4 regions of the Luteibacter sp. 1214 genome follow, and region 3 is predicted to be linked to each of the others. Evidence: riboswitches for the same ligand, from Rfam matches in the RefSeq annotation. Region 3 holds a riboswitch; each other region holds the start of a gene.

Region 1 (7,877 bases), on a different contig from region 3:
GAAACCCGATCACGGCGAAACCAGCTATCGCGGTAACGGTCGCCTGAAAGGCCGTAAGGCACTGGTGACCGGCGGTGATTCCGGCATCGGCCGCGCGGCGGCGATCGCGTTCGCGCGGGAAGGTGCCAGTGTGGTGATCAACTATCTTCCGTCCGAACAGAAGGATGCCGACGAGGTCGTCGCGCTGCTCAGCGGCGAAGGTCACACCATCGTCGCCGTGCCGGGTGACCTGAGCGACGAGGCGTTCTGCAAGGATCTGGTCAAGCGCACCGTGAAGGAACTCGGTGGCCTCGACATCCTCGCCAACGTGGCAGGCCGTCAGCAGTTCAGTAAGTCGATCGACGAACTGGACACCGCGTCGTTCGAAGCGACGTTCCGCACCAACGTCTTCGCGCTGTTCTGGCTGAGCAAGGCTGCGCTGGAACACATGCCGCCGGGCGCGACGATTGTCAACACGGCCTCGATTCAGGCTTATGAGCCGTCGGACATCCTGCTGGACTATGCGCCGACGAAAGCGGCGATCGTCGCCTTCACCAAGGCATTGTCGAAGCAGGTGATCGAGAAGGGCATCCGCGTGAATGCCGTGGCGCCGGGTCCGGTCTGGACACCGCTGCAGCCGAGCGGTGGTCAGCCGCAGGAGAAGGTGGTGGAGTTCGGCAAGAACGTACCGCTGGGACGTCCGGGCCAGCCGGTGGAATGTGCGCCATTGTACGTGTTGCTCGCCAGCCAGGAGTCGAGCTTCATTACCGGTGAGACGTACGGGGTGACGGGGGGCAATACCCTGCCCTGACTTCCGGTGTCGTCCTCGTGGCGGCCGGTGCACTGGCCGCCGTCAGCCCCGGGTGATCCGTCCCAGTGCTTCCATCAGATCGGCGACGCCGTAGGGCTTGATGATGACCGCCGTATGCGAATCGCGCTGAACGCCATTCGCCAGGTGATCGCCTGTAGCGAATATCACCGGTAGCTCCGGCTGGTTTTCGCGCAGGCGCTCCGCCACCTCGACACCGCTCATGCCGGGCAGGCCCACATCGGCGAGCAGCACGTCAATACCCTCGACACCGTGCAGGCGGATCGCCTCGTTGCCGTCGCCCGCCTCGAACGCCGTGTGCCCGCGGCTTTCCAGCATCTCCGCGATGGACATGCGGATCAGCGCATCGTCCTCCAGGACGAGGACACGCAAAGGACGCAGCGCGGCAGAAGACGACGCTGAGGAACCGGCAGCGGGTGCCGATACCGTTTCGGCGATCGTGCGCGGGACGCGCGAGCTCAACAACTGACGCACACGCCGTGCCAGCTGCTCGCGCGTGTACGGCTTGCTGAGCAGTTCAACGCCTTCGTCGAGACGGCCACCGTGGACGATGGCGTTCTCCGTGTAGCCCGAGGTGAACAACACGGCGATCCCCGGCTGGCGCTCGACGGCTTTGCGCGCCAGCTGCGGACTGCGCAGCGGACCGGGCATGACCACGTCGGTAAACAGCAGGTCGATGGCGATGCCACTTTCGATGATCGACAGGGCGCTCTCCGCGTCACGCGCCTTGAGCACGCGATAGCCGAGTTCACCCAGCATGCCCACGACGGTCTCGCGCACGGCTTCATCGTCTTCGGCGACGAGGATCGTCTCGTCACCGCCGCGCACCGCTTCCTCCTCGATGGCTACCACGCGATCTTCGCTCTGCGTCGAACGCGGCAGGTAGATCTTGACCGTCGTGCCTTCACCGGCCTCGCTATACATCTTGACGTGGCCGCCGGACTGTTTGACGAAGCCGTAGACCATCGAAAGGCCAAGGCCCGTTCCACGCCCTTCCGGCTTGGTCGTGAAGAAGGGATCGAACACCTTGTCGAGGATGTCGTGCGGAATACCGGTACCGGTATCGGTCACGGCGAGCATGACGTACTGGCCCGGACGCAGGTCGCCGTGTGCTGTGGCATAGGCCTCGTCGAGCAAGGCGTTACCGGCTTCGATGGTGAGCTTGCCCTGCCCGTGCATCGCGTCGCGTGCATTGATCGCGAGATTCAGCAGCGCGTTCTCGACATTGGACGGATCGACCAGCGTGTTCCACAAGCCACCGGCGATGACGGTCTCGACCTCGATGGCCTCACCGAGCGCGCGGCGCAACAGTTCGTCCATGTCGCGGATGAAGCGACCGATGTTGACGACCTTGGGGGCGAGGGGCTGACGCCGACCGAACGCGAGCAACTGGGCGGCCAGCTTGGAGCCACGCGTGACGCCGGCCATCGCATTGGCGACACGCCGTTCGGCCCGCTCGTTGCCCGACACATCCGCGCCAAGCAGCTGCAGATTGCCGCTGATGACTTGCAGGAGGTTATTGAAATCGTGCGCGACGCCACCGGTCAGGTTGCCTATCGCATCCATCTTCTGCGCCTGGCGCAGCTGTTCCTGGGCGGCATCCAGTTCAGCGTCGCGTGCGCGCTCGCTGGTGACGTCACGCGCCACGGCGAAGATCATGCCCTCACTCGGGACCGCCCGCCAGGACAGGTGCCGGAAGCCACCGTCCGCGGTGCGGTAGCGGTTCTCGAAACGGAGCGTAGCCACACCGTCGGCCAGCTGCTCGGTTTCCTCACCAGTGCGCCCGGTGTCGTCCGGATGCACGAAGTCCAGATAGGAGCGGCCGATGGTGTCGCGCTCGCTCCAGCCGAGAATCGCGGTCCACGCCGGGTTGACCGAGAGCAGGCGGGTGTCGGTGTCGGCGACGACGAGGATGTCGCTCGACAGGCGCCAGATGCGGTCGCGTTCCAGCGTACGTTCGGCGACCTGACGCTCCAGACTGTGCGCGAACTCGAGCAGCTCGGCCTCGGCGCGACGGCGCTCCACCGCGACGCGCGTGCGATGGGCGACCTCGCGGACGAAGTCGATCTCTTCTTCCGGCCACTCACGCGGGCTTTCGTGGTTCAGATAGAGCAGCGCCACCGTGCCGCCACGCTCGGTCACCGGCATGTTGATGAACGAGGTGGCGCTGATCGACGCCAGCGCATCCGCCGTATGGATCGTGCGCGGGTCCTTGTACGCGTCGGACACGACCGCGGTACGGCCGGCCTTGATATCGTCGATGTAGGAGCCGTATTCACGGAAGTTGAGGACACCGGCGATCGTGACGATGCCCGGCGCGTTCCAGTCGCGCTCGATCGTGATGGTCTCCGCGATCGTGTCCACCGAGCCATAGCCCGCACGGCTGACATGAAGCGCGCGGCCGAGTACCTCGGCCACGCGGTAGGCGATCTCGGCGGGATCTTCGACTTCGCGGAGGATGTCGCTGACCTCGATCAGCGCCACACGACGCTCTTCGATGGTGCGCGCGGCCTCGGTCTGCCCGGACAGCGGGCGGATGCTCACGACGAAGGACGCCTGGCCCAGCGCCGATGCGCGCCACGGCTCGATCGAGACCCGCCAGGTGGCGCCCTCCACGGAGCCCAGGGCCAGCTCTCGGACGCCCCCGGCGTCAGCAAGCGACAAGGCGGTCTCGAGGCGAGACCGGCTTTCCTCATTCCACCAGGTCAGAAAGCGGCACGCACCCGCGTCGCGGAGGCGTGCCGTCATCCAGGCATTGGCATACAGGAGCTCGCCATCCGCCGTGACGGCGGTGAAGCCGAAGGGCAGCGCGTCGAACGCATCGGTGACCAGGGCATGTTCCTGCAGCGCGAACGTCAAGGTCATCTAGCGAGCGATCCTATGAGGGATCGCAGATGTTATCGGTTAGAGGTCATGCGCTTTGTGTAGACGATCTTCACAAAACCCTCATGGTCCTCTTCGTCGCGGGGCGGGAAAGGGGTTGCAAAAAATCACTTGCGGCGGATCAAGCACATAGCGGCGACACCCTACATCTTGTGTTGACGCTGCCACCCCCCGCCTATATGGTGTGTCCCGTTGGTGTCCGGAGAGGCGCGACTGCCCGTCGGACTTAATAGGGAATCCGGTGCGAATCCGGAACTGCCCCGCAGCGGTAAATGGAAACGATCCCGTTCAATGCACTGGTCCTTCAGGGGCTGGGAAGCGACGGGTAGGCGGACCGAAAGGTCCATGTCCATGAGTCCGAAGACCTGCCAGCAATCGGTGCCCGGGCGGCCTCGATAGTGGTGACGGCTTCCGCGGGGAAGCACGTCGCGGACCGGAGCCCCTTCGCGGCGCGCTCCGTCCCCGGCCGTTTCCCGCATCAGCCCCATCCCTCACGAGCCAGCCGACCGGGAACGGGTGATAGAACCTGGGGCGAGCCAAGACAATGACCACGATGGATTCTTCCGCGCGCGAGCGCACCGAGACGGCCGATGCCGCCGTCTCCGCCAATAACACCACGGACAAGGCGCCTGCCGCCGGCTACCGCAACGACCCGCCGCCGGCGTTCGCGCTGACGCCCCCGCACAACCCTGGCCAGATGCGCGTCACCAAGCGCAACGGCGGCCAGGAAGTCGTCGACGTGAACAAGATCGTGCGCGCGGTGACCCGCAGCGCCGACGGCCTGTTCGCGGTCGACCCCATGCGCGTCGCCCTGAAGACCATCGGCGGACTCTACGATGGCGCCACCACGCAGGAACTCGACCAGCTGTCGATCCGTACCGCCGCGGCGCTCACCGCCGAGGAACCGGAGTACGGCCAGCTGGCCGCACGCCTGCTCGCCGCCTTCGTCGACAAGGAAGTATCCGGTCAGGACATCCAGTCGTTCTCGCAGTCGATCTCCACCGGTTTCGACCTGGGCATCCTCAACGAGCGTCTGCGTGACTTCGTCCAGGTCAATGCGCGCAAGCTCAACGACGCCATCGACACGACCGGTTCGCGCCGCTTCGAGTACTTCGGCCTGCGCACGGTTTATGACCGCTACCTGCTGCGTCACCCGACGAAGCGCTTCGTCATCGAAACGCCGCAGTACTTCTTCATGCGCATCGCCTGCGCGCTCGGCGGCAACGACGTGGCCGAGACGCTCGAGCTGTATCGCATGCTGTCGTCGCTGGAATACCTGGCCAGCTCGCCGACCCTGTTCAATGCCGGTACGGCGCACGAGCAGCTGTCGTCGTGCTTCCTGCTGGACTCGCCGCAGGATGCCCTGGAGTCGATCTACGCCAAGTACGGCGACGTGGCCCAGCTGTCCAAGTTCGCCGGCGGTATCGGCCTGGCTTACTCGCGCATCCGTTCGCGCGGTTCGCTGATCAAGGGCACCAACGGTCATTCCAACGGCCTCGTGCCCTGGCTGAAGACGCTGGACGCCTCGGTCGCCGCGGTGAACCAGGGTGGCAAGCGCAAGGGCGCCGCCTGCGTGTACCTCGAGTCCTGGCACGCCGACATCGAGGAATTCCTCGAGCTGCGTGAGAACACCGGCGACGACGCGCGCCGTACGCACAACCTCAACCTGGCCAACTGGGTGCCCGACCTCTTCATGCGCCGCGTGGAGACCGACGGCGACTGGTCGCTGTTCGATCCGAAGATCGTGCCGCACTTCGTCGACACCTGGGGCGCGACGTTCGAGGCCGCCTATGAGAAGGCCGAGGCCGAGGGCCTGGCCGCCAAGTCGATCAAGGCGCGCGAGCTGTACGCCCGCATGCTGCGCTCGCTGGCACAGACCGGCAACGGCTGGATGACCTTCAAGGACCGCTCGAACGCCACGAGCAACCAGACCGCGCGTCCGGAAAACGTCATTCACCTGTCCAACCTGTGCACCGAGATCCTTGAAGTCACCTCCGAGGGCGAGACCGCCGTGTGCAACCTCGGCTCGGTCAACCTGGCCCGGCACGTGGTGGACGGTCAGTTCGACTACGAGAAGCTCGGTACCACGGTGCGCACCGCCGTGCGTCAGCTCAACCGCGTCATCGACCTCAACTTCTACCCGATCGCCACGGCGAAGACGGCCAACATGAAGTGGCGTCCGGTGGGTCTGGGCGTGATGGGCCTGCAGGACGTGTTCTTCAAGCTGCGCCTGCCCTTCGACTCCGAAGAAGCGCGCAAGCTGTCCACGCGCATCCAGGAAGAGATCTATTTCCACGCGCTGTCGATGTCCAACGAGATCGCCGAGCGCGACGGTGCCCACCCGGGCTTCGACGAAACCCGCGCCGCCAACGGCGAGCTTCAGTTCGACTACTGGCCGGCGGCCACGCCGACCGGCGTAGAGGGCCGCTGGGCCGAGCTGCGCGAGAAGATCAAGGCCAAGGGCCTGCGCAATTCGCTGGTCATCGCCATCGCTCCGACCGCCACGATCGCTTCGATCGCCGGCTGCTACGAGTGCATCGAGCCGCAGGTGTCCAACCTGTTCAAGCGCGAGACGCTCTCGGGCGACTTCCTCGTCGTCAACCGTTATCTGGTCGATGAGCTGAAGACGCTGGGCCTGTGGACCGCCGACGTGCGCGATCAGATCAAGCTCGCCGAAGGTTCGGTGCAGGGCATCGCCGCGATTCCGGCCGCGCTGCGCGAGGTCTACCGCACGACGTGGGAGCTGCCGCAGAAGGCACTGATCGATCTCGCCGCCGCGCGTGGTGCGTACATCGACCAGAGCCAGTCGCTGAACCTGTTCATGGAAAACCCGAACATCGGTCAGCTTTCCTCGATGTACATGTACGCGTGGAAGTCGGGCATCAAGACGACGTATTACCTGCGTTCGCGTCCCGCCACCCGCATCGCCAAGACCACGGTGAGCTCGTCGTCGGCCTCGCTGCCCACGCCGGCCGCTCCGGTCGCCGATGCGCAGGAACAGGCCGAAGCCGCGGTGTTCTGCTCGCTCGAGAACCCCGAGTACTGCGAAGCCTGCCAATAAAAGCAACGCGCCCCTACAGGGGCGCAGCACCCCTGTAGGAGCGCGCCCCGCGCGCGAAGCCGCTGCCTGCGCCAAACGTTCCAGTATCGCCGCTTCGTTGGTTTTTCGCGCGCAGGGCGCGCTCCTACACGTAATTAATTCGAGGTAGCCCGATGTCCGCTTCTCCCGTCACCCGCGATACCCATATTCTCGATCCCGGCTTCGAGCTGACCCTGCGGCCGATGAAATACCCGCAGTTCTACGAGATGTATCGCGCGGCGATCCGCAACACCTGGACCGTGGAAGAAGTGGATTTCTCGCTCGACACCACCGACCTGAAGTCGAAGATGTCGGATGCGGACCGTCACCTGATCCATCGTCTGGTCGCGTTCTTCGCCACCGGCGACACCATCGTGTCGAACAACCTGGTACTCAATCTGTACCAGCACGTGAACTCGCCCGAAGCGCGCATGTACCTTTCGCGCCAGCTGTACGAAGAAGCGCTGCACGTGCAGTTCTACCTCACGCTGCTGGACACCTACATTCCGGAACCGGCCGAGCGCAACAAGGCCTTCGCCGCGATCGAGAGCATCCCGTCGATCCGTCAGAAGGGTGAGTTCTGCTTCAAGTGGATCGACTCGATCCAGAACCTCAACCGTCTCGAGACGCGCGAGCACCGTCGCCAGTTCCTGCTCAACCTGATCTGCTTCGCCGCGTGCATCGAAGGTCTGTTCTTCTTCGCCGCCTTCGCTTACGTGTACTACCTGCGTTCGCGCGGGCTGCTGCACGGCCTGGCTTCGGGCACCAACTGGGTGTTCCGCGACGAGTCCGGCCACATGGCGTTCGCCTTCGAGGTCGTGCGCACCGTGCGCGAGCAGGAGCCGGACCTCTTCGACGACCAGATGCGCCAGGAAGTCGAAGCGATGCTCGAGGACGCCATCGCCTGCGAGACCCAGTTCGCCGCCGACGTGCTCTCGGGCGGCGTGGCCGGCCTGTCGGTCAACGACATGCGCCAGTACCTCGAATACTGCGCCGACCAGCGTCTGGTCCAGCTGGACATGCCCAAGAAGTATGGCTCGAAGAATCCGTTCGACTTCATGGACCTGCAGGACGTGCAGGAACTGACCAACTTCTTCGAGCGGCGCG
Region 2 (7,877 bases), on a different contig from region 3:
CGTCACGCAGCGGCGTATCCGGCGCCTCGAAGCTCGCGCCCGGCAGGTGCAGGCCCATGATCTCCATCAGCATCTGGTTGGAGTTCGCGGTGCCGTAGAAGGTGCAGGTGCCCGACCCGTGATACGAACGCGCTTCCGCGTCGAGCAATTCCGCGCGTGTCGCCTTACCGGCGGCGAAGGCCTGACGGACCTTCGATTTCTCTTCGTTCGGAATACCGGACGGCATCGGACCAGACGGCACGAACGCGCTGGCGAGATGGCCGAAGCTCAGCGCGCCGATCAGCATGCCCGGCACGATCTTGTCGCAGATGCCGAGATACAGCGCGCCTTCGTACATGTCGTGCGACAGCGATACGGCGGTCGCCATGGCGATGAGGTCGCGCGAGAACAGCGACAGCTCCATGCCCGGACGACCCTGGGTGACGCCGTCGCACATGGCCGGCACGCCACCGGCGACCTGCGCGGTGGCGCCGAAGTCTCGTGCGGTCCGACGGATCAGTTCCGGGTAGCGCTCGTACGGCTGATGCGCCGAGAGCATGTCGTTGTACGAGGTGACGATGGCGATATTGGACGCGTGGCCGTTGCGCAGCGCGTCCTTGTCGTTCTCACCGCACGCGGCGAAACCGTGCGCGAGATTGCCGCACGACAGGTGATGGCGTTTGGCGCCCGTCCCGCGGGCGGCGTCGATCCTGGCGAGGTACGCGGCGCGCGAGGTGCGACTGCGCTCGACGATACGCTGCGTCACCTCGGCAACGATGGGATGAAGGGTCATGGCGTGTTCCTGAGGCTTTGACCGGGCGGTCGGTGCCGCGCGCCTGACGCGCGGCGGTTGAACGATGGATCAGGCGGCCCAGTAGACGTCCACGGGCACGCGGTCCTGCTTGAGCACGGCGGCGATCGGAAAGTCTTCGCCGGCCTGAGCCTTGGCGAGCACGTCTTTCTTGTCCGCACCTTCGATGTGCAGGTAGAGCGTGCGCGTATCGAGCACGCGCGGCAGGCTGAGCGTGATGCGCGGCTCACCCGCACCGCCGGCACGCATCGACAGCACGCTCCGCGTACCGTTGAGGTCGAGCGCTTCGGCGAGGTGGTCGCCGCCGGGGAAAAACGACGCGGTGTGGCCGTCCGGACCCATGCCGAGCACGACGACATCGAACGGCTTGCCGAGCGCGTCGACCTTCTCGCCCACGCCCTCGAGCGCGGCATCGACATCGTCGGCATGCGCCTTGTCGAACAGCGGCAGGAAGGCGGCGACATGCGCTTCGTGCGCGATCAGGGTGTTCCTGACCATGCGCGCATTGGAACGCTCGTTGTCTTCGTCGACCCAGCGCTCGTCGACCAGCGTGATGGTGACCTTCGACCAGTCGATCTCCTGCTCGGCGAGCACGGCGAACATGACCTTGGGCGTGCCGCCGCCGGAAACGGCGATGCTGGCCTTGCCGCGCGCCTTGATCGCGGCGTCGAGCTTGCCGGCGATGTCGCGCGCCAGCGCATCGGCGAGAGTAAGCTTATCGGCGAAATCGTGCTGATGGATCTTGGCGTTCATGCTGCGTCCTCGGCCCAGGTACGGCCATCGCGTTCAATGAGCGCCACGGCGGCGCTCGGACCCCAGGTACCCGCGGTGTACGGCTTCGGCGTATCGCCGCTGCCCTCCCAGGCTTCGAGGATGGGACCGGCCCAGTTCCATGCGGCCTCGACTTCGTCGCGGCGCATGAACAGGGTCGGGTTACCACGCACGACGTCGAGGATCAGCCGCTCGTAGGCATCGGGCTGCTGCACGCCGAACGCCGCCGCGAAACTCATGTCGAGCGGCACGTGGCGCAGGCGCAGGCCACCCGGACCCGGATGCTTGATGGTCAGCCACAGCTTGACGCCCTCGTCCGGCTGCAGGCGCAGCGTCAGGCGGTTGGGCAGCAGCGGACCGTTGGTGGGATCGAAGATGGAATGCGGCAACGCGCGGAACGTGACCACGATCTCCGAGACCCGGTTAGGGAGGCGCTTGCCGGTGCGCAGGTAGAACGGCACGCCCGCCCAGCGCCAGTTACCGATCTCCGCCTTGAGGGCGACGAAGGTTTCGGTCCTGGACTGGTCGCTGCCGAGTTCGTCGAGATAGCCCGGGACGCCCTGACCTTCGGCCGCACCAGCGCGGTACTGCCCGCGCACGGTGAGGTTGCCGGCGTTGCTGGCGTTGATCGGGCGCAGCGAACGCAGCACTTTGAGTTTTTCGTCACGCACGGCATCGGGCGCCAGCGACGAGGGCGGCTCCATGGCGAGCATGCAGACCAGCTGCAGGATATGGTTCTGGACCATGTCGCGCAGCGCGCCGGCACGATCGTAGTAGCCCGCGCGATGACCGACGCCGACCGTCTCGGCGACGGTGATCTGCACGTGGTCGATGTGCTGGGCATTCCACAGCGGCTCGAACAGGGCGTTGCCGAAGCGCAGCGCCAGCAGGTTCTGCACCGTTTCCTTGCCGAGGTAATGATCGATCCGGTAGGTCTGCGACTCGTTGAAGACCCGGGCCACCGCGTCGTTGATCGCGTTGGCGCTTTCCAGATCGCGACCGATCGGCTTCTCCAGCACCACGCGCGAGCGCTCGCCGTTGAGACCGAGCGACCCGAGGCGCTGGCAGATGTCGGTGAAGATGTCCGGCGCGGTCGACAGGTAGAACACGCGGATGTGCTGCGCCTGCTGCTGCATCAGCGCGGCGAATTCATCCCAGCCTTCTTCCTTGCGCGCGTCGAGCGAGCGGTAGGAAACCATCTGGATGAACGCGTCCAGCTGGGCCGGAGCCACGTGGGACACGCCTTTCTCGACCGAGGAGCGGACCAGGTCGCGGTAGCCCGCATCGTCGAGGGCCTCGCGGGCCACGCCGATGAGGCGGCTGCTGGGCTGGATCTGGCCGTCCACGAAGCGATGGAACAGCGCGGGAAGAAGCTTGCGGACGGCGAGGTCGCCGGTGCCGCCGAAAATGACCAGATCGAAAGGTTCGATCGGGAGGAGATGAGCGCTCACGACAGTGGCCTGCTGGGATCGATGGGTATGCCGACGGATCGTACCAGTGACATACCAGGTCATACCAGCCCCGTACCACTCAAGGCGGCGTTTTCCGTCGCGATATCAGGCGATGACGCCGCAAAAACGTTTACGGGCTGACTTTGCATCGTGCAAACGCTCGTTTGAATCGCTCACTGGTATTCGAGAGCTTGGACAGTCTTGCCGCAGTGGTCGTTGATTGGTATCTTCTCGACCATGGAAAGCGCCCTCGTCGCCGAATACCAACGCCTGCAGTACGACCCGGCCGCGCGGCAGCCGCTGGCGTACATGCGCCTGCGTCGCGCCATCCGCAACGTGATCGAAAACGGCGAGGTGCAGGTCGGCCATGCACTGCCCAGTGAGCGGGACCTGGCCAGGGCCCTCACGCTGTCCCGGGTTACCGTGCGCAAGGCCATCGGCGGCCTGGTCGAGGATGGTCTGCTCACCCAGCGTCATGGCGCGGGCACCTTCGTGTCCGAGCGCATCGTCAAGCCGCTGTCGCGTATGACCAGCTTCACCGAGGATCTTCGCGCGCGCGGGCTCAATCCGCGCTCGGAGTTCTTCGAGCGGGCCATCGGCGAGGTCACCCCGGAAGAAGCCATGGCGATGAATCTCTCGCCCGGCACCCAGGTGGTCCGCCTGCACCGCCTGCGCTACGCGGGCGACGAGCCGCTGGCGATCGAGCGCAGCGCGGTGCCACTCAACCTGCTGCCCGACCCCAGCCTGGTCGAGGACTCCCTGTACGAAGCGCTCGACACGCTGGGCAACCGCCCGCGACGTGCGTTGCAACGCCTGCGCGCGGTGGTGCTGGGCCCTGCCCAGACCCGGCTGCTCCGGCTCGGCGCCGGCAGTGCCGGGCTGAATATCGAGCGGCGCAGCTTCCTCGACGACGGCCGCATCGTCGAGTTCACATGTTCCTGGTATCGCGGGGACATCTACGACTTCGTCGCCGAACTGCAGAGCGACTGACGGACCCTTCTTCATGACGATCCAGCCGCAAGACACCCTGATGTACCGCGAAGCGCACGAGACCGCCGAGGTCGTCGAGCGGCAGCTTGCCCTTAACGAAGCCGTGATCGGCGCCCTTGCCGAGCGCCTGCGCGCGAACCCGCCGCGCATGGTGATCACCTGCGCCCGTGGCAGTTCGGATCACGCGGCGATGTACGCGAAGTACGTGTTCGAAACGCAGCTGGGCGTCGTCACCGCCTCGGCCTCGCCGTCGGTCACCTCGATTTACCACGCCGCGCAGCGCCTCGATGGCGCGCTTTACGTCGCCGTATCCCAGTCGGGCAAGAGTCCGGATCTGGTCCGCAACGCCGAGGCCGCGAAGAAGGCCGGTGCGTACGTCGTGGCGCTGGTCAACGTGACCGACTCGCCGCTGGCGGACGTCGCGGACGTGGTCGTCCCGCTGCACGCGGGCCCGGAAACCAGCGTCGCCGCGACCAAGAGCTACCTCGGCGCGCTGTTCGCGATTCTGCATATCGCCGCCCGGTGGAGTGGCAAGGCCGAGATCGCCGACGCCCTGGCCGCGTTGCCCGCGCAGCTGCGCCAGGGCTGGGATGCCGACTGGTCGTCGCTGACGGAAGGCCTCGTCGACGCGCACAACCTGTTCGTGGTCGGTCGTGGCTTCGGCTTCGCCGGTGCGCTGGAAGCGGCGCTCAAGTTCAAGGAAACCTGCGGCCTGCATGCCGAAGCCTTCAGCGCGGCCGAAGTGAAACACGGCCCGATGGCGCTGGTCGGCCCGGACTTCCCGGTGCTGTTCTTCGCGCAGAACGACGACACGCTCCCGGGCGTGCTCGATGTCGCCGCCGAGTTCCGCAAGCGTGGCGCCAATGTCTGGATCGCCGCGCCGGGTGCGACGGGTGAGGGTGTGCTGCCGCTGGTCGCCACCGCACCGATCGCCGCGCCGCTGATCACGGTGCAGAGCTTCTACCGCGCCACGGCGGCGCTCGCGCTGAAGCGCGGCTTCAATCCCGACGTGCCGCCGCACCTGAATAAAGTCACCGAGACCGTCTGACCGTCACCCTCAAGGAATCGCCATGACTCTCGCCCTCGTCAACGGCCGCGTGCTTACCGACAACGGATTCCAGAGCGGCTTTGCCGTGCTGGTCGACGATGGAAAGATAACCGGACTGGCGCTGCCGTCCGATCCGCGCGTGCGCGCGGCGGAGCGCCATGACCTTGGTGGTCGCACCTTGCTGCCCGGCTTCATCGACTGCCAGGTCAACGGCGGGGGCGGCGTGTTGTTCAACGATGCACCCACGGTCGACGCGATCCGCACGATCGGCGAGGCACACGCGAGATTCGGCACCACGGGTTTCCTGCCCACGCTGATCAGTGACGACGCGGAGGTCATGGCGAAGGCCATCGATGCCGTGAACGACGCCGTCGCCCAGGGCGTGCCGGGCGTGCTCGGCATCCATCTGGAAGGTCCCTTCATCGCCCCTGAACGCAAGGGCGTGCACGACCCGGCCAAGTTTCGCATCGCCGATGCCGACGATGTCGCGATGGTCGCGCGGCGCCACGGCGGCGTGACCCTGCTGACGCTGGCCCCCGAGCGCGCTTCCGCGGAAGTACTCCAGCAGCTGGTCGCCAACGGCGTCATCGTAGCCGCGGGCCACACGGCTGCCGACTACGAGACCACGCGCCATGCACTGGCGACGGGCGTGCGCGGCTTCACACATCTGTTCAACGCGATGACACCCTTCACCAGCCGCGAGCCCGGCGTCGTCGGTGCCGCGCTCGAAGACCAGGCCAGCTGGTGCGGTCTGATCGTCGACGGCCACCACGTGCACCCGACCTCGCTGCGTGTCGCCATCGCGGCGAAGGCGCCACGGAAGATGATGCTGGTCACCGACGCGATGCCGCCCGTGGGCTCGGACAATCCGAACTTCGTGCTCAAGGGCGAAACCATCACCGTGCGCGACGGCGTCTGCCAGACGGCGGACGGCACGCTGGCCGGCTCCGCGCTGGACATGGCCACGGCGGTGCGCAACACGGTCGACATGGTCGGCGTAGCCTACGATGAGGCCGCGCGCATGGCGTCGACGTATCCGGCCGCGTTCCTCGGCCTCGGCGCCACCCACGGTCATATCGCCGCCGGTTACCGCGCCGACTTCGTCGTGATGGACGAGACCCATACGGTGATCGAAACCTGGATCGGCGGCGAGCGTGTTTACGCCGCGGGCTGATCGGGCGGTCGTGACAGCGCCCCACCCTCCGGTTAAAGTCGCGGGGTTCGGGTGTCCCCGGGGCGTCGCGCCACGGGGATGAAACGGGAAGCCGGTGCGCCGCCTCTGCGGCAAGGCCGGCACTGCCCCCGCAACGGTAAGCGCCCGGGGTCGTCACGGCCCCTCGGACACGGCTTCAGCCACTGCGACAGCGGGAAGGCGCCGGTCCGACACCCCTCGGGGACGGCGTGAGTCCGGAGACCGGCCCGACGACGCGCCCCGTGAGCCATCCCGGGGCGTCGTCCCGTTTCGGGCGATTCGCGGAGGGCGAATCCGGACAGTCATCCGGGTTCCGCCCGTGTGCCGTTCGCCGTATGTCCTCCTCGCGCGCCCTTTGAGCTACGCATTGCCGCGCTATGCGGCGGAGGAAGACCGTTCCATGAAGAAGACCCTGCTCGCGGCAGCCCTGCTGTCGTCGATCGCCGCTGCCCACGCGGCCGACGCCCCGGACGCCCTCGATCCCGTGATCGTCACCGCGACCCGCACGGCCACGCCGCTGGACGAGGTACTCGCCCCGGTGACCGTGATCACCCACGAAGACATCGAGCGTCTGCAGCCGCGTAACGTCCAGGACCTGCTCGCCGGGCTGCCCGGTGTGGTCATGGCCAACACCGGCGGTATCGGCCAGCAGACCTCGCTGTTCATGCGTGGCAGCAACTCCTCGCACACGCTGGTCCTCGTGGACGGTGTCCGCGTGGGTACCGTGGGCGCGGGTCTGCCGGCTTACGAGCAGCTGCCGGTCGAGCAGATCGACCACATCGAGGTCGTCCGCGGTCCGCGCTCGAGCCTTTACGGCTCCGACGCGATCGGCGGCGTCATCCAGATCTTCACCCGCCACGGCCAGGCCGGCGAAGCGCCGACCCCGAGCCTCTCGGTCACCGGCGGCAGCCACGGCTACACCGCCGGTCAGGTCGGCGTGTCGGGCGGCACGACCCACGGCTGGTACAACGCCAGCCTCGGCGGCCAGTACACCTCGGGCATCAACGCCTGCCGCATCGGCGCGGGCACGGCGTTCAAGGGCTGCTTCACCGACGAGCCGGACCATGACGCCTATCGCACTTACAACGGCGCGCTGTCGGGCGGTTACCGCTGGGACGACGGCACCGAGCTCACCGGCAGCTGGCTGCGCAGCAAAGGCGATATCGAATACGACGGCGACTACCAGAACCTGACCCGACGCTCGCAGCAGGTCGCCGGCGCGAAGCTGGCTTTCGACGTGCTGTCCGCGTGGCGCATGTCGGTCAGTCTGGGGCAGAACCAGGACCGCGCCGACAACTACCTCAATGGCGCCAACAAGGGCTATTACGACGCGGACTTCAACTACGTCACCGGTGCCGACAAGCTGCGCGTGGGATATCTGTACTCTAAGCGCAATCAGGGTTCCTGGCAGAACGACTTCACGCTGGCCCCGGGCCAGACGCTGAGCGCCGGCGTCGACTACCAGCAGGAAAAGCTGAGCAGCGACACGGATTATCTCAAGGACACCCGCAACAACACGGGCGTGTTCGCGCTCTACCAGGGCGTGTTCGGCCCGCATGAGATCCAGCTGTCGGCCCGCCACGACCACAACACCCAGTTCGGCAACCACACGACCGGCTCGGCTGCCTATGGCTT
Region 3 (7,877 bases):
ATACTCCGACGGCACGTCCGAACAGATCGTCGGACGTGCCCTGAAAGATTTTGCGAAACGCGACGAGGTGGTGATCGCCACCAAGACCTTCTTCCACTGGCGCAAGGGACCGAACGGCGGCGGCCTGTCGCGCAAGGCGATCTTCCATTCGGTGGACGATTCGCTGGCCCGCCTCGGTACCGACTACATCGACCTGCTGCAGATCCATCGCTACGACCAGACCACGCCCATCGAGGAAACGCTCGAGGCACTGCATGACGTAGTGAAGGCCGGCAAGGTCCGCTACCTCGGCGCCTCGTCGATGTATGCGTGGCAGTTCGCGCAGATGGTTTACACCTCGCGGATGCACGGCTGGACCGAGTTCGTCAGCATGCAGGATCACTACAACCTGCTGCAGCGCGAGGAAGAGCGCGAGATGATTCCGTTCTGCATCGACGAGCACATCGCGGTGTTGCCATGGAGCCCGCTGGCACGCGGACGGCTGACGCGCGACTGGGACGAAGGCAGCGACCGGCAGAAGAGCGATGTCTTCGGCGGCACGCTTTACAACGCCACGGAAGATTCGGATCGCGCCATCGTCGCGGCGGTGAAGAGGGTGGCCGATGCGCGTGGCGTGCCTCGTGCGCAGGTGGCATTGTCGTGGGTGGCGCATCGTGACGGCGTGACCGCGCCGATCGTCGGGGCGTCGAAGCCACAGCATCTCGATGATGCGGTGGCGGCGATCGATCTGGAGCTGACCGAGGAAGAGACGGCAGCTTTGGAGGAGGCTTATACGCCGCGAGCGATCGCAGGGTTCGAGTAAGCGGTGATTGCGGCAGTTCGGCTATGTTGTTGCCATACGGCGGTCTCGCCGCGCCATCGCCTGTTCGATCACATCCGCGGCCAGCGACGCGCCTCGCTCGGCCCGGATGACTTCAGCCGCGCGCTGGGCGCGCAAGGCCACGCCTTCGTCAGTCAGGAGGACGCGCAGCTTCGCCGCCGCCCGGTCAGCGCGGTAACGCGAAGCGGGCAATACATCGCCCACACCCAGCCGAAGCACACGCGCCGCATTGTCAGGCTGATCGAAGCCATGCGGCACCACGAGCGCCGGACACCCCGCGCGCAAACTCTCCTGCGTCGTGCCGACACCCCCGTGGTGTACCACCGCGGAAGCGCGCGGGAACAGCGCACCGTGTGACGCGTATTCCACAGCCATCACCCCGGCTGGCAACGTGTCGGGCAACCGCGCGCGCATCTCGGGCGAGCCGGTGAGCAAGACGGCACGACGTCCGAGCGCGCCTGCCGCCGCCATGCTCTCGCGAAGGAAGGCCTCGCCCGCGTGCACCGCCGCCGATCCCAGCGTAAACACGATCGGCGCGTCACCCGCGTCGAGAAACGCCGACAGCTCCGGGGGAAGGGTTTCGTTGAAGGGCGAGTAACGGCAATAGCCAGTGACCACGCTGTGCGCCGGGGCATCCTGCGGCGCGTGACCCAGCAACGGCGAATACATCGCCAGCACACCATCGCGCGCGTGCTGTCCGCGATGAAACGGATCGCCCCACACCGACACCGGCGCCAGACCCAGCGACTGCCGGAAGCTGCGCACGGCACGTGTCCACGGTGCGGTCACCCGCTCGCCGATCCGGCGCACCCAGGCGCCACGACGCGGCGACGCACGTAAGAAACGGTCGAGTCGCGCCATGCCCGTCGCCGGCGGATCGAAAGCGGAAAGGAACACCGCGGGCGACAGGACGGCGGACAACCACGCCACGCGTGTCGTCTCGCCCAGAATCTGGCCGGCGAAGGCGAGCGTCGAGGTGACGATCGCATCGGCCTCCAGACATACCGGCGCCAGCGCGCGGTAGCTCGCGGCGACATCCTCGGCGGCGAGGTCACGTACGACGAAGCGCGGACCGCGCAGCGGATGGAACGCCCGGGCAGCGAAGGCGGCCTTGTCCTCGGGCTCCGCGATCCCGCTGGCAAGGACGAACCTCAGCCCGGCCTCCGCCACCGCCTCGCGATGAATCGCATGGGCACCGATGGTGACCCGATGGCCCCGCGCCGCCAGCTCCCGCCCCACGGACAGGAACGGAAACAGGTCACCCTGCGATCCCACCGTCGCCATCACGATGTGCCTTGCCGCCATGCCTTACTCCCGATGCCCTGGCGCATCGTCGCGGGCGACATGTCGACGCGATGCATGCCTGGCTCGTTGACCTGCCCCGTCCGTAGGGCTAACCTCTGGGCCGCCAGCGGTCTTTATCTCTCTATTCGAATAGAAGGATAAAAGCTAAGAGGGAAGCCGGTGAGAATCCGGCGCTGCCCCGCAGCGGTATGTGGAGACGAGCGCGTCATCAGCACTGGATCGATGGCGATCCGGGAAGCGACACGCAAGGCGGCACCCAGGTGCCACATCCACGAGCCCGAAGACCTGCCGCCGGCCTGGGCGCGCGTGCCGTCATGGGTGCGTGTGCCCTGCCCGACCTGGGCCGTCGCGTTCGCGCGAGGGTCCGGTTCGCCCGCGGGGGCGAAGGTCGACGGCAAGCCGCATGACGCCTTCACGCTGCCGCACCTTCCGTGTGGCAGTGCACGTGCGTCCGCGACGAACCGCCCTTCCCTCCTCTTTGCCACGAAGAGGAATCATCCACATGCCACACGTTACCTACCCCGGTTTTCCCCGCATCGGCCGACGCCGCGAACTGAAGCGAGCGCTCGAAAGTCACTGGAGGGGCGAAACCAGCGCCGACGACCTGCTCACCGTCGCCCGTCAGCTCCGCGAACGCCACTGGCGCCTCGCGCGCGACGCGGGAGCCGACAGCGTTCCCGTCAACGACTTCTCGCTTTACGACCATGTGCTCGATGCCGCCGTCGCGGTCGACGCCATTCCCCCGCGCTACCGTGCACTCCATCAGCGCGATCCGCTGGCCGGCTATTTCGCCATGGCACGCGGCCGTCAGGACGGCGAAGTCGACCTGCACGCGCTGGAGATGACCAAGTGGTTCGACACCAACTACCACTACATCGTCCCCGAGCTGCAGGCGGGCCAGTCGTTTGCCACGCGTGCCGACAAGGTCGTCGCGGAATATCGTGAAGCCGTCACCCTCGGCCATGCGGCGCGCCCCGTACTCCTCGGTCCGCTGACCTTCCTCCGTTTGGCCAAGACCGTCGACGGCAGCGATCCTCTGGCGCTGCTCGACGCGTTGCTGCCGGCGTGGCGCGGTTTGCTCGATGCGCTCGCGGACGCGGGTGCCGACTGGATCCAGGTCGACGAACCGGCCCTCGTGCTCGATCTCGAGCCGGACTGGCAGGCGGCCTATCGCGGCGCTTATGCCGCCATCGGTGAACGGTCGCGTGGCCGCATTCTGCTCGCGACCTATTTCGGCGAGCTCGGCGGCAACCTCGAACTGGCGGCGTCGTTGCCCGTCGCCGGCCTACATGTCGATCTAGCGCGCGCGCCCGGGCAACTGGATGCCGTGCTTGACGCGCTTCCCGCCGGTCGTGTGCTGTCCGCCGGCGTGCTCGACGGCCGCAACATCTGGCTGAGCGACCCGTCCGCCATCGCGCCGCGCATCGCCCGCGCACGCGAGCGCCTCGGCGACGAGCGTCTGTGGCTGTCGACGTCGTGCTCGCTGCTGCACGTGCCCATCGATGCGTCGGAAGAAAGGCACCTGCCGGGTTCGATCGGCGACTGGCTGTCGTTCGCGCGGCAGAAGATCGTCGAACTGCGACGCTATGCCGATGCCGCCGTCGGCGACGAGACGGCGCAGCTCGCGCTCTCGCGTCAGCATGCGACAGTGGAGGCGCGACTGCTTTCTCCCGACGTGCTGCGCGCCGACGTGCGGGCGCGCGTACGTGGACTGACGCCCCAGTTCGGAAAGCGCCGCTCGGCCTACGCGTTTCGCGCGAATGTGCAGAAGCAGCGCTTCGGCCTGCCCGACCTGCCGACCACCACCATCGGCTCGTTTCCGCAGACCACGGAACTACGCCTTGCACGTGCCGCGCATCGCTCGGGCAAGCTAGACGACGAGGCTTATACGGCCGTGCTTCGCGAGGAGGTGCGGCGCGCCGTGACGTTTCAGGAAGAAGCGGGCCTCGATGTCCTCGTGCACGGCGAGCCCGAGCGCAACGACATGGTCGAGTACTTCGGCGAACAGCTGCAAGGCTACGCGTTCACGTCTCTGGGCTGGGTGCAGAGTTACGGCTCGCGCTGCGTCAAGCCGCCGATCGTCTTCGGTGACGTGGCGCGTCCCGCCGCGATGACCGTCGCCTGGTCCGCATACGCCCAGTCCCTGACCGCCAGGCCGATGAAGGGCATGCTAACCGGTCCGGTGACGATGCTGCAGTGGTCGTTCGTACGTGACGATCTCCCGCGTGCAGAGGTGTGCCGACAGATCGCCCTGGCTTTGCGTGACGAGGTCCACGATCTCGAGAAAGCCGGCATCGGCATCGTGCAGATCGACGAGCCGGCGCTGCGCGAAGGCCTGCCGCTGCGCCGGGGTGACTGGGCCGCCTATCTGGACTGGGCGGTCGACGCATTCCGGATCACCGCGGGTGGCGTCAGCGACTCGACCCAGATCCATACCCACATGTGCTACTCGGAGTTCAACGACATCATCGAGGCGGTCGCCGCGATGGACGCGGACGTGATCTCGATCGAGACCAGCCGCTCGCGGATGGAGCTGCTGGACGCCTTCACACGGTTCCGTTACCCGAACGGGATCGGACCCGGCGTCTACGACATTCACTCCCCGCGCGTGCCCGGCAAGGAGGAAATGGCCGATCTGCTGTCCCGGGCGCTCCAGGTGCTTCGTCCGGACCAGCTCTGGGTCAATCCCGATTGCGGCTTGAAGACCCGCGGCTGGCCCGAGGTAGCTGAGGCCCTGACCGGGATGGTGGCCGTGGCCCGGGCGGCCCGCGAACGACTGGCGGAGGTGGCCTGACGGAAAAAGGGGCACCGTGTCCCCGCGCTGTTGGCCTTTCGCGCGCGGGGCGCGCTCCTACACGGCGGCTGTCATAGGAGCGCGCCCCGCGCGCGAAAAGCCGACAGAGCGGGCGGCAACCCCCTCCCAACCCCCTCCTACCCCTTCCCGCGCTGAACATCCATGCAATCGTCACCCGCCGGGGGTACCCTTGCCGCTGCAAACCGGCGACGGGGCGTGTATCATGGCGCGCCCCATTTATCTCTTTATCCGTAAAGAAGGATATATACCCTCGATGAGCAATTTCCTCTTCACCTCCGAGTCGGTCTCCGAAGGCCATCCGGACAAAATCGCCGACCAGATCTCCGACGCCGTTCTGGACGCCATCCTGGCCCAGGACCCGCGTGCGCGCGTGGCCTGCGAGACGCTGGTGAAGACCGGTGTCGCCATCGTCGCGGGTGAGATCACCACCAGCGCCTGGATCGATCTGGAAGCGCTGACCCGTAAGGTCATCCTCGACATCGGCTACGACTCCTCGGAAGTCGGGTTCGACGGCGAGACCTGCGGCGTTCTCAACCTGATCGGCAAGCAGTCGCCTGACATCAACCAGGGCGTGGACCGCAAGAAGCCGGAAGAACAGGGCGCTGGCGACCAGGGCCTGATGTTCGGCTATGCGACCAACGAAACCACCGAGTACATGCCGGCGGCGATCCACTACGCGCATCGTCTCGTCGAGCAGCAGACCAAGGTCCGCAAGAAGAAGAACTCGCCGCTGCCGTGGCTTCGCCCGGACGCCAAGAGCCAGGTCACCCTGCGCTACGAGAACGGCGAAGCCGTCGCCATCGACGCCGTCGTGCTCTCCACCCAGCACGATCCGGACGTCAAGCAGAAGGACCTGATCGAAGGCGTGCGCGAGCTGATCCTCAAGCCCGTGCTGCCGGCGAAGCTCCTGCACAAGGGCACCAAGTTCCACATCAACCCGACCGGCAAGTTCGTCATCGGCGGACCGGTGGGCGACTGCGGCCTGACCGGCCGTAAGATCATCGTCGACACCTACGGCGGCTGGGCCCGTCACGGTGGTGGCGCGTTCTCGGGCAAGGATCCGTCCAAGGTCGACCGTTCGGCTGCCTATGCCGCGCGCTACGTCGCCAAGAACATCGTCGCGGCCGGCCTCGCCGACCGTTGCGAAATCCAGGTCAGCTACGCCATCGGCGTTGCCGAGCCGACCTCGATCTCGGTGACGACCTTCGGCACCGGCAAGATTCCCGACGAGAAGATCGAGAAGCTGATCCGCAAGCATTTCGACCTGCGCCCGTACGGCATCATCCAGATGCTCGATCTGGTCCACCCGATGTACCAGCCGACCGCCTCCAACGGTCACTTCGGCCGCAAGCCGTACGACGTCACCGACAAGAACGGCAACACGTTCACGGCGTTCTCCTGGGAGAAGACCGACAAGGCTGACGTGCTGCGCGACGCCGCCGGCCTCGGCGCGACGGTTGCTCGCCGCAAGTAAGTTTTGTGCGACATGCGATAGGAAACGGGCGCCTTCGGGCGTCCGTTTTCGTTCAGGAACTTCAGAAAGTTGCCGCCGGGGTCACAACGCTTTCATGGCTGGAATGAGACATCTGACAGCCGTTACCGTGCTACCGGAGAATCCATGATGTCACGCACCCTGCCCCGCCTCATCGCGACCGCGCTACTCGTGGCTGCCGTTCCTTTCGCCGCCCATGCGCAGGACGACACCAAGCAGACCGATTCCAAGGGCGGTACCCCGACCGATGCCGGCTTCGTCACCAACGCCAGCGGCGCAGGCCTGGCCGAAGTGGAGCTGGGCAAGATCGCCGTGACCAACGGCGGATCGGCCAAGGTGAAGTCGTTCGGCCAGCACATGGTCGACGACCATACCAAGTCGGGCGAGGAGCTGAAGAATCTTGCGAGCGGAGACCGCGGCTATGCCACCGCCGAGAGCCCGCCGCCCGCGAACCAGAAAGACATCGACGCGCTGAAGCGCCTCAATGGCGCGGCGTTCGACAAGGAATACGCGAAGGTCGCCGTCGCCGATCACGAAAAGGCCATCGCCATCTTCGAGGTCGAGGCAGAGAAGGGCTCGAACAAGGAACTGCAAGCCTTCGCGAAGAAGACCCTGCCGACGCTAAAGCAACATCTGAAGATGGCTCGGGCGCTGAACAGCGGAAAGTAAGACCTGTAGGAGCGCGCCTCGCGCGCGATGCCCTTAACGCCTGACGCACGACGGTCAGCGCAAGCGCGTCGCGCGCAGGCGCGCTCCTACATTTCTAGGGGCGATGCCGGACGAAGCCGCGCAACGTCAGGCCCGGGGACGTGACGAATGCCGTCGGCTGGGCCACACCTTTATCGGCGCGCCATGCCCGCCGTGGTCATCCGGAGGGTCGATGATGCCGTTCGCTTCGAACCGAACCTGGCGCCACTGACCCTGGAGGGTGTCGAAATCGTCCATGATTTTCATGCTCAGCCGTTACGGTTCGAACCCGACAGCACGTCCACCCACACGGCGAGCACCAGGATCGCGCCCTTGATGATCATCTGCCAGGAGTTGTCGACGTCCATCAGCTGCATGCCGCTGTCGAGGCTGGCCATGACGAGGGCGCCGATCAGCGCGCCGTAGACCGTGCCGGAACCGCCGCGCATCGACGTGCCGCCGATGAAACAGGCGGAAATGGCGTCCAGCTCGCCGCCGGTACCGGCGGAGGGCGAACCCGAACCGGTGCGGGCCACGGTGATGATGCCGGCGAAGGCGCACATCAGTCCCATCAGCGCGAACACGACCAGCTTGACCCGGGCGACGTTGACGCCCGAGAGGCGCGTCGCTTCCATGTTGCCGCCGACCGCGTAGATATGGCGACCGAACACGGTCTGGGTCGAAACGTAGGTGAACACGGCCAGCAGGCCGAGCAGGATCATCACCGGAATGGGAATGCCGTTGGCGTCGTTGAGCGT
Region 4 (7,877 bases), on a different contig from region 3:
ATGGCGACAATACTGAAAGAGATCGCAGCCACCATCGGGACGCAGTCCGTGCTCCGTCAGCAACGCAACCAGCCGCGCACTGTCTTCGCGCACCCGCGCGCGCATCGTGATCTGCCAGTCGACGTCGGTCAGCGCCGCCTTCACGACGTGGCGCGTCGGCCCGCTCAGCGTCCACGGCCCCAGACATTCACGCAGTGCCTCCAGCAGGCCCGGCGACGACGCGACAAACCCCGCGCGCACGCCGGCGAGGCCGAAGAACTTACCCACCGAGCGCAAGACGATCAGACCGTCGCATGCCGCTGCGCACAGCGTGCCGTCCGGTCGCGTGTCGATGAACGCCTCGTCGACGATCAACCAGCCACCGCGCGACGCGAGCGATGCGTGCAACGCGAGCAGCGCCTCGCGACGGAACCGGTCGCCGCCAGGGTTGTTGGGATGAATGAGCACGATCACGTCAAAGTCGGCGGCGCGTTCGAACAATGCATCCGCCGGACACTCGCGGACGTCGTGACCGTGTTGCCGCCACGCATGCGCATGCTCGTTGTAGCCCGGCGAGATCACGCCCACACGCGAGCGTGACCGCATGCGCGGCAACGCCATGATCGCCGCCTGCGAGCCGGGAACGGCCAGAAGATGCGGCGCCGCGTAGTAGGCGCGGGCCACGTGCATGAGCCCGTCGTCGTCCTCGGGCAACCGGTGCCATGCCTCGGCCGGTACGGCAGGCACGGGATAGGCATACGGGCTGATACCCGTCGACAGATCGAGCCAGTGCTCGCGTGGGATGCCGTGCTGTGTCACCGCACGAGCCAGACGTCCACCGTGCTCAAGCATGAGCGGCTACTCCAGCCACGAGTGCGAGACCGATCCAGATCGCTACGCCCCGATCGACGAGACGCAGGGCGCGTCGTATCGAGGTGGCGTCGGGCGCATCCCCGGTACCGAGGACAGGACGGTCTTCCCACTGACCGTGGTATGGCGCGGGCCCACCCAGTCGGACGTTGAGTGCACCCGCACCGGCGGCCATCACCGGGCCGGCGTTGGGGCTGTCCCACAACGGTGCCTGCGTCGCCCAGCAACGACGTGCCGTCGTGAATTCGCCCGCCAGTGCATATGTCAGCGCGGTGAGCCTTGCGGGGATGAACCCGAGCACGTCGTCGATACGCGCCGCCGCCCAGCCGAAGCGCAGGTAGCGCGGCGTCCGGTAGCCCCACATCGCATCCAGCGTATTCGCCAGACGGAACAACAGCACGCCCGGCGCGCCCAGCAACAGAAACCAGAACAGCGCACCGAAGACGGCGTCGTGGCCGTTCTCGAGGACGGATTCCGTCGCGGCGGCGGCCACACGCGAGGCATCCAGGGCCTCCGTATCGCGGCTGACCATTCGACCGACCGCCTGCCGCGCCGCACCGATATCGGCCGCGCTCAGCGCATCGGCGACGGGCGACGCGTGCTCCGCGAGGCTGCGCCGACCCACGGCGAGATACAGCACCACCGTATCGATGACAAACCCGGGCGCGGCGGGCATCCCGTATCGGATCAGCGCGAGCAGTCCGACCAGCGGAAGCACCGCCAGGCACCAGGCCAGGACGCCCCGGGGGCGGCGACCGGCATAAAGCTGTCGCTCGATCCATTGAGCGAGATGGCCGAAGCCGACCAGCGGATGCGCGCGTCGTGGCTCGCCCCACCATGCATCGAGCAGCAGCGCCGCGAGCATCGCGAAGGCGGTGGTCACAGCAGGAAAAGACGCAGCGCGGCGTCGATATTCGATGGGAAATAAAAGTGCACGAAGCTGGCGGTCATGCGCCCACGGCGGTAGACCGCCTCGGCGGTGGGCCCGCCATTCGGGTTGCTCGCCACCGCCAGAGCCGTGGCGGCGATCGTCGCCGTCGCATAGTGAAACGAATGACCGCGCAGGATCCCTTCGGGCAGGTCCACCGACTGCATGCCGAGCGCCGCCATGCGCGGCTGCATCGTCGCGTCTCCGGCGATCAGCCCCGCCATGCCGGCTGCATGGCCATGCGTGTCGGTAAGCCGGTCGAGGGCATAGAGCAGACCGCCGCACTCCGCCAGCAGGGGGCGTCCGGCATCGACATGCGCGTGCAGATCGCGGCGCAGATCGTCACGGCTCGCCAGCGTGTCGAGGTGCAATTCAGGGTAGCCTCCCGGAAGCCAGATCGCATCGCATGGGGGCAAGGCGTCGCCCGCCAGCGGACTGAAGAAGATCAGCTCCGCGCCGGCGTCACGCAGCACGTCGAGATTGGCCGGGTACACGAAAGCGAATGCTTCGTCGCAGGCGATGGCGATGCGGCGGCCGTCCAGCCGCCGCGTGGAATGTCGGTCGACCGGTGGCTGGAAAACGACCGGGGGTGGCAGCTGGCCCACCGCCTCGGCGGGCAACGCGTCGGCCAGCGCATCCAGCCGCGCGTCGAGATCCGCCAGCTCCGCGGCGGACACGAGGCCGAGATGCCGCTCCGGCAGACCCATGGCCGCATCGCGCGGGAGCGCGCCGTACCAGGTAAGCGCAGGCGGCAAACTCTCGCGCAGCAAGGTGGCGTGATACGCGCTGCCAACACGGTTGGCGATCACGCCGTGCACGATGAGCCCGTCGCGATAACTGGCCAGTCCATGCGCCAGCGCACCGAACGTCTGCGCCATGGCACTGCCATCGATCACGGCGAGAACGGGCAAACCGAACCGCTGGGCCAGATCCGCGCTCGACGGGCGCCCGTCGAACAGCCCCATCACGCCCTCGATGAGGATCAGGTCCGCCTCCTCCGCCGCGGCATGGAGTCGCGCGCGAACGTCGTCTTCGCCACCCATCCAGGTGTCGAGCTGGTAAACCGGAGCGCCGGCTGCGCGCTGGAGGATCATCGGGTCGAGAAAATCGGGTCCGGTCTTGAAGACGCGGACCCGGCGGCCGGCACGCGCATGCGCACGCGCCAGCGCCGCCGTCACACTGGTCTTGCCCTGCCCCGACGCAGGTGCCGAGACCAGCAGCGCGGGACACGAACGGCTCACAGTTCCACGCCCTTCTGCGCGCGGATACCCGCCTGATAGGCGTGTTTCACCACGCGCATCTCGGTCACGGTATCCGCCAGTTCGACGAGCGCATCCGGCGCGCCACGGCCCGTGATCACCACATGCTGTCGTTCGGGCCGCGCCCGGCAGGCGTCGAGCACGCGATCGAGCGGGATGTATTGCTTCACCAGCGCGATGTTCAGCTCGTCGAGCAGGATGAAATCGTATGCCGGGTCGGCGAGCATGCGCTCGGCGACATCCCACGCGGCCATGGCCGCCGCGATGTCGCGCGCCTTGTCCTGTGTCTCCCACGTATAGCCTTCGCCCATCACGTGGTAATCGAGCGCACCGTCTTCGTACATGCGGAAGAATGCCTCCTCGCCGGTGGAAAAACTGCCCTTGATGAACTGGACGACGCCACAACGAAAGCCATGGCCGAGCGACCGCGCCAGCATACCGAATCCGGACGAGCTCTTTCCCTTGCCGTTGCCGGTGTTGACCACGAGCACGCCGCGATCGATGGTCGCTTTCGCGATACGCCGGTCGATCAGCTCCTTCTTCCGGCGCATGCGGTCGCGATGACGAGCCTCCTCGTCCATTTCACTCCATGGCGTGGTGTCGCCGCTCATGCGTGAGTGGTACGGGCGTCCCGTGCCCGCGGTGCGAAGCGCCAGACCGCCGCCTGGACCACCTGAGCCACCAGCACATACGCCGCGGCGGCACGCACGAAGAGCGGCGCCCATTGCATGAAGCGCTGGACGTACTGGGTCATGTTGGTATCGGTGTAACGGCCACCCAGCCAGTAGAACGCACCATTGGATATGGCGTACGAGACCGTGGCGCAGACCAGCAATGCCGCGAATACCATCGCATGCGATGCCAGTGAACCGTCGAAACGCGGTGCCACCAGGCGGCCGCCGTACCAGAGCACGGCGTACGCCAGCGGCATGAACGAATAGGCCACCGTGATGCAGAAGTCGCTCACGCCCGCGTAGCTGATCGAAACCCAGTCGATCAGCACCGCCAGGACGACGAAGGCCACGAAGGCCAGGTGCTTTCGCAGGTAGATACCCCCGAGGAAGAACAACGCCATCGACGCGTCGGGAAGATGGAGTACATCGCCGAAGTGATGAAAACGCGTGGCGATCATGATCAGCGCGAACCATGCCGACATGGCGACAAACAACGGACGTGACAGGGGTTTCATCGGGGCGTACCTCGTACGGGGGGACGGATTACGAGCGGGGCTGGTAGCGGAACGTGAGCATGTAGTTGCGACCCAGCTGATTGAAGTAACGCGCGGTCTCGTAGTGGCGATCGAAGACATTCTTGCCGGCCAGCTCCACCGACCACGCCGGCGCGAAGGCGTACGCGATGCGCAGATCGGTCAGCGCGTAGCCACCCAGTCGGTGCAGGTTGGTCGAGTCGTCATAGCGATAGCCCGAGGCGAACACACTGGCACCGACGCTCAGCGCGCCGAACGAGCGGTCGACGTCGATATTCGCGGTGCGGCGGGCACGTCGTGGCAACAGGTTGCCCTTGCTGTCGTCGTCGCTATCGTCTTCCGGCTGCAGCCACGTCGCGTTACCCGAGAGGTGCCAGTCGGCGACGGTGGTGTCGGCTGCCAGCTCCACGCCACGGATCCGTGCGCGGTCGATATTGTTCGCGCCACCAAACGGGAACAGCGGACCGGTCAGGCTCGAGTCGAAGACGATCAGGTTGTCGATGTGATTCTGGAAGGCATTGATCGACCAGTTACCCCACGTGGGCGTACCGCGCAGCCCCAGCTCCCAGTTGCGGGAAGTTTCCGGGCGGAGGTCCGGATTGCCGTAGTCGGGGTAGTACAGGTCGTTGAACGTCGGTGCCTTGAACGCGGTGCCGTAGCTGCCGGTGACACGCAGGTCCTTCGTCAGCATGTAGCCGTACTGCAGGCTGCCGGTGGTCTTGCCGCCGAACTGGCTGTTCTCGTCACGGCGCAGACTGGCCTGGATCGAGCTGTCGCCGAATGCCTGCAACCACTGGCCGAAAATCGCGTGGTTGCGACGCGCATCGACGAAGTAGTCGGTGCTGCCGACGACGCGATCGCGCTGCCAGTCGTAACCGAGCGTGGTCTGGCCTGCGTCCCCACCGACATGACCGAGGTCCGCCTGCGCCGAGGCGACGTCGCGATGCGTGTTGAACGTATCGGCGTAGACGCCGTTCTCGTGGTCGGTCGAGAAGTCACCGCTGCGACCGAGGTTGAGGGTGAACTTCACGTCCTTCGACGGTGTATAGCGCAGACGGCCGCCAACGACCTGCGTCGACGAGTCGGCGAAGTTGCTGCTGGTGCCGTCGTAATGGTTGGCGCCTTCGGTGCGCATGGCATTGACGTCGGCGTCCCACTGCTCGTCGAAGCGCCATCCGCCCTTCAGCGACAGCGCATTGTTGCGGTAACCGTCCTTGTCCGGCTCGTAGGTGTAGCAACCGCCGCCGCCCGGGCTGGGGCGGCCGCGGCATGCGTTGATGCCGTCGGTCTGGTCGTGGTTCGCTTCCACCGCGTACCAGCCGTTCGAGCCGCGTCCGCTGAAGCCGGCCGAGCCGCGCAAGGTGTCGTAGCTGCCGCCACCGATGGAGAAGTTCGGCACGAAGCTGCCTTCCGGGCGACGGGTAAAGATCTGGATGACGCCACCCAGCGCGTCCGAGCCATAGAGGCTGGAAAACGGGCCACGGACGATTTCGATGCGCTCGATCTGGTCGACCGGAATATCCTGGAAGGCCGCCGTACCGGAGGTCGCTGAACCCACCTTCACGCCATCGATCAGCACGAGGACGTGGTCGGACTCGGTGCCGCGCATGAAGACGGAGGTCGACTTGCCCGGGCCGCCGTTATTGGCGATGGACACACCGGGCGTCGCACGCAGCAGGTCGGCCAGCGAGCGCGGCTGCAGCCGCTCGATCCCGGCACGGTCGATCACCGTGGAGGCGGACAGCACCTGCGCCTGGGTCTGCTCGGTCCGGCTCGCGGTGACCACCACCTTGTCGAGGTCGGTGGAGGTGTCATCGGCGAAGGCCGCGGCGGGAACGAGGCATGCCATCGCGATGGCGACCGCGAGGGTGGAAATACGAAGCGACACGTGGTGACTCCTGCACTACCGCGCCCATCCGCGCGGCATGAATGGCGAGAGACAGGGAGACGGTAGCGGGGAGCGCCGATGGCGGAAGGCCGGCCGGCCACCCACGACATGGCCCTCCGCCTGTCCGGTGTTACCTCGAAGGCCGGTCTCCGGGCTTGCGAGCGCAGGGAGAATCCCTGCCGGTCGGCGCCTTCCCATGCCTTTCGGGGCACAGTGGCTTCATGCAGACCTTTGGCTCGCCTACCGTTGCGGGGGCAGCTCCGGAATGACGCGGACCTCGTGGATCGCGCGGGTCACCGGATTCCCGTTTCAATCCCCGGCTGCGACGCCGGGAATCACCTTGGGCGGCGGTAGTGTATCCGAAGCATGAACGCGGCGGTCGCGCCAGCGCAGGAACGGGCGCTCGACACCATAGTGAAGCAGCGCACCGCCAGCCAGGGTCGCGGACGCATAGATGGCGAAACGGACGAAGCGATGACCGGCCAGACCGTCACCGAGCAGCCCCTCCGTCAGATGAAAAACGCCTTTGTGGCAGAGATAGAGGCTGTACGAAGCGGCGGCCAGCCATCCGGCACCGGGCACCCGCAGCCTTGCGAAGACGGTCGGGCCGCTGAAGGCGGCGACGAAGCCACCCATCGCCAGCGACAGCAGGGGGTAGCCGATGACGCAGGGCCAGAACAGGGGGCGTGCACCGTCGAAAAGGACCAGACAGACGCCAAGGAGAACGGTGGCGGCGCCGAGCACCCAGCCCGCGCGCGCATGGATCCATGCCATCCACTGCGGGCGATACACCCCGCACGCCGCCAGGGCGACACCGGCGACGAGCCCATCCAGGCGCGACCACGTGGGGTAATAGAGGTAACGGAGATAGAGCAGGCCCGCACTGATGTCCGTATCACGAGCCGGTCCCAGCAAATCGGACCACAGCCACGCCCGCAACAGGAGGCCGCCGGCGACCACCGCGACGCATACGGTGATGAACTTCCACAGAGCGGGTTTGCGCGTCAGCGCGAAGGCCAGCAAGGGAAAGACGAGATAGAAGTGTTCTTCCACGCATAGCGACCACACGTGGGAGAACGCATAGTTGTCGCCGTTGTCGAACAACAGGTTGAAGGTAAACGTCGGAAATTGCCACAACGGCTGCATACCCGGCGTTTCTCGCCATGCCGGCCATAACGCATACATCGCCAGCACGACGATGAACGCAGGAAATATCCGTACGAAACGGCGCCGGTAGAAGCCAGGGAAATCGAGTCTTCCGGTGGTCTTCAGGGACTTCAGCACCTGCGTGCCGATGAGGTAGCCGCTCAGCACGAAGAACAGGTCGACGCCCATCCACCCCGACCATTCCAGCTTGCTGAAGCCCTCGCCGAGGCCGCCGACCAGATAACTGTGAAACAACATCACCCAGGCGATGGCGATCGCGCGCAGCGTGTCGAGGCCGGGAGTGCGGTTCATGCGTGGGATCCCCTGGGTGTCACGTCAATGTGCGGGCGCGTCCGGGCGGATGCACGGCGCGTTTATGGCGATTCGCGGGCGCGCTCATTGCCCGCGGTGCAACGCGGCGAGCAGGGCATCGATATAGGTACGACTTGCGCGCAGCGTCGCACCATCTTTCAATCGAACCACCGCGTCGCGGTTGGACCGTGGCAGGAGTTCGGCGACCTGATCCACCCGAACGATGGCCGAGCGGTGCACCCGGAGAAAGCGCAGCGGGTCAAGTCGCCTGGACAGCGTATGCAGGGT

Evidence for each region. Region 3 has a riboswitch for cobalamin ahead of metE (5-methyltetrahydropteroyltriglutamate--homocysteine S-methyltransferase). Riboswitches for the same ligand answer to the same signal wherever they lie in the genome.
Region 1: another riboswitch for cobalamin. It lies ahead of J2X57_RS15195 (ribonucleoside-diphosphate reductase subunit alpha); the one in region 3 lies ahead of metE (5-methyltetrahydropteroyltriglutamate--homocysteine S-methyltransferase).
Region 2: another riboswitch for cobalamin. It lies ahead of J2X57_RS18260 (TonB-dependent receptor); the one in region 3 lies ahead of metE (5-methyltetrahydropteroyltriglutamate--homocysteine S-methyltransferase).
Region 4: another riboswitch for cobalamin. It lies ahead of btuB (TonB-dependent vitamin B12 receptor); the one in region 3 lies ahead of metE (5-methyltetrahydropteroyltriglutamate--homocysteine S-methyltransferase).

What each region holds. Positions count from the first base shown of each region.
Region 1 covers NZ_JAVDSQ010000006.1:264,095-271,971, forward strand. The annotation lists gene J2X57_RS15185 (SDR family oxidoreductase) at 1-790, shown strand, start outside; gene J2X57_RS15190 (response regulator) at 833-3,673, opposite strand; cobalamin riboswitch at 3,868-4,079, shown strand; gene J2X57_RS15195 (ribonucleoside-diphosphate reductase subunit alpha) at 4,236-6,752, shown strand; gene J2X57_RS15200 (ribonucleotide-diphosphate reductase subunit beta) at 6,905-7,877, shown strand, end outside.
Region 2 covers NZ_JAVDSQ010000010.1:108,120-115,996, reverse strand. The annotation lists gene edd (phosphogluconate dehydratase) at 1-772, opposite strand, end outside; gene pgl (6-phosphogluconolactonase) at 842-1,543, opposite strand; gene zwf (glucose-6-phosphate dehydrogenase) at 1,540-3,012, opposite strand; gene J2X57_RS18275 (GntR family transcriptional regulator) at 3,250-4,002, shown strand; gene J2X57_RS18270 (SIS domain-containing protein) at 4,016-5,050, shown strand; gene nagA (N-acetylglucosamine-6-phosphate deacetylase) at 5,073-6,224, shown strand; cobalamin riboswitch at 6,257-6,488, shown strand; gene J2X57_RS18260 (TonB-dependent receptor) at 6,643-7,877, shown strand, end outside.
Region 3 covers NZ_JAVDSQ010000002.1:116,227-124,103, forward strand. The annotation lists gene J2X57_RS05135 (aldo/keto reductase) at 1-802, shown strand, start outside; gene J2X57_RS05140 (glycosyltransferase) at 824-2,125, opposite strand; cobalamin riboswitch at 2,216-2,433, shown strand; gene metE (5-methyltetrahydropteroyltriglutamate--homocysteine S-methyltransferase) at 2,628-4,919, shown strand; gene metK (methionine adenosyltransferase) at 5,194-6,414, shown strand; gene J2X57_RS05155 (DUF4142 domain-containing protein) at 6,559-7,101, shown strand; gene J2X57_RS05160 (sugar ABC transporter permease) at 7,389-7,877, opposite strand, start outside.
Region 4 covers NZ_JAVDSQ010000006.1:219,433-227,309, forward strand. The annotation lists gene cobD (threonine-phosphate decarboxylase CobD) at 1-831, opposite strand, end outside; gene cbiB (adenosylcobinamide-phosphate synthase CbiB) at 824-1,714, opposite strand; gene J2X57_RS15020 (cobyrinate a,c-diamide synthase) at 1,729-3,018, opposite strand; gene cobO (cob(I)yrinic acid a,c-diamide adenosyltransferase) at 3,015-3,617, opposite strand; gene J2X57_RS15030 (hypothetical protein) at 3,644-4,225, opposite strand; gene btuB (TonB-dependent vitamin B12 receptor) at 4,254-6,131, opposite strand; cobalamin riboswitch at 6,254-6,489, opposite strand; partial or broken gene J2X57_RS15040 (acyltransferase) at 6,513-7,589, opposite strand; gene J2X57_RS15045 (LytTR family DNA-binding domain-containing protein) at 7,674-7,877, opposite strand, start outside.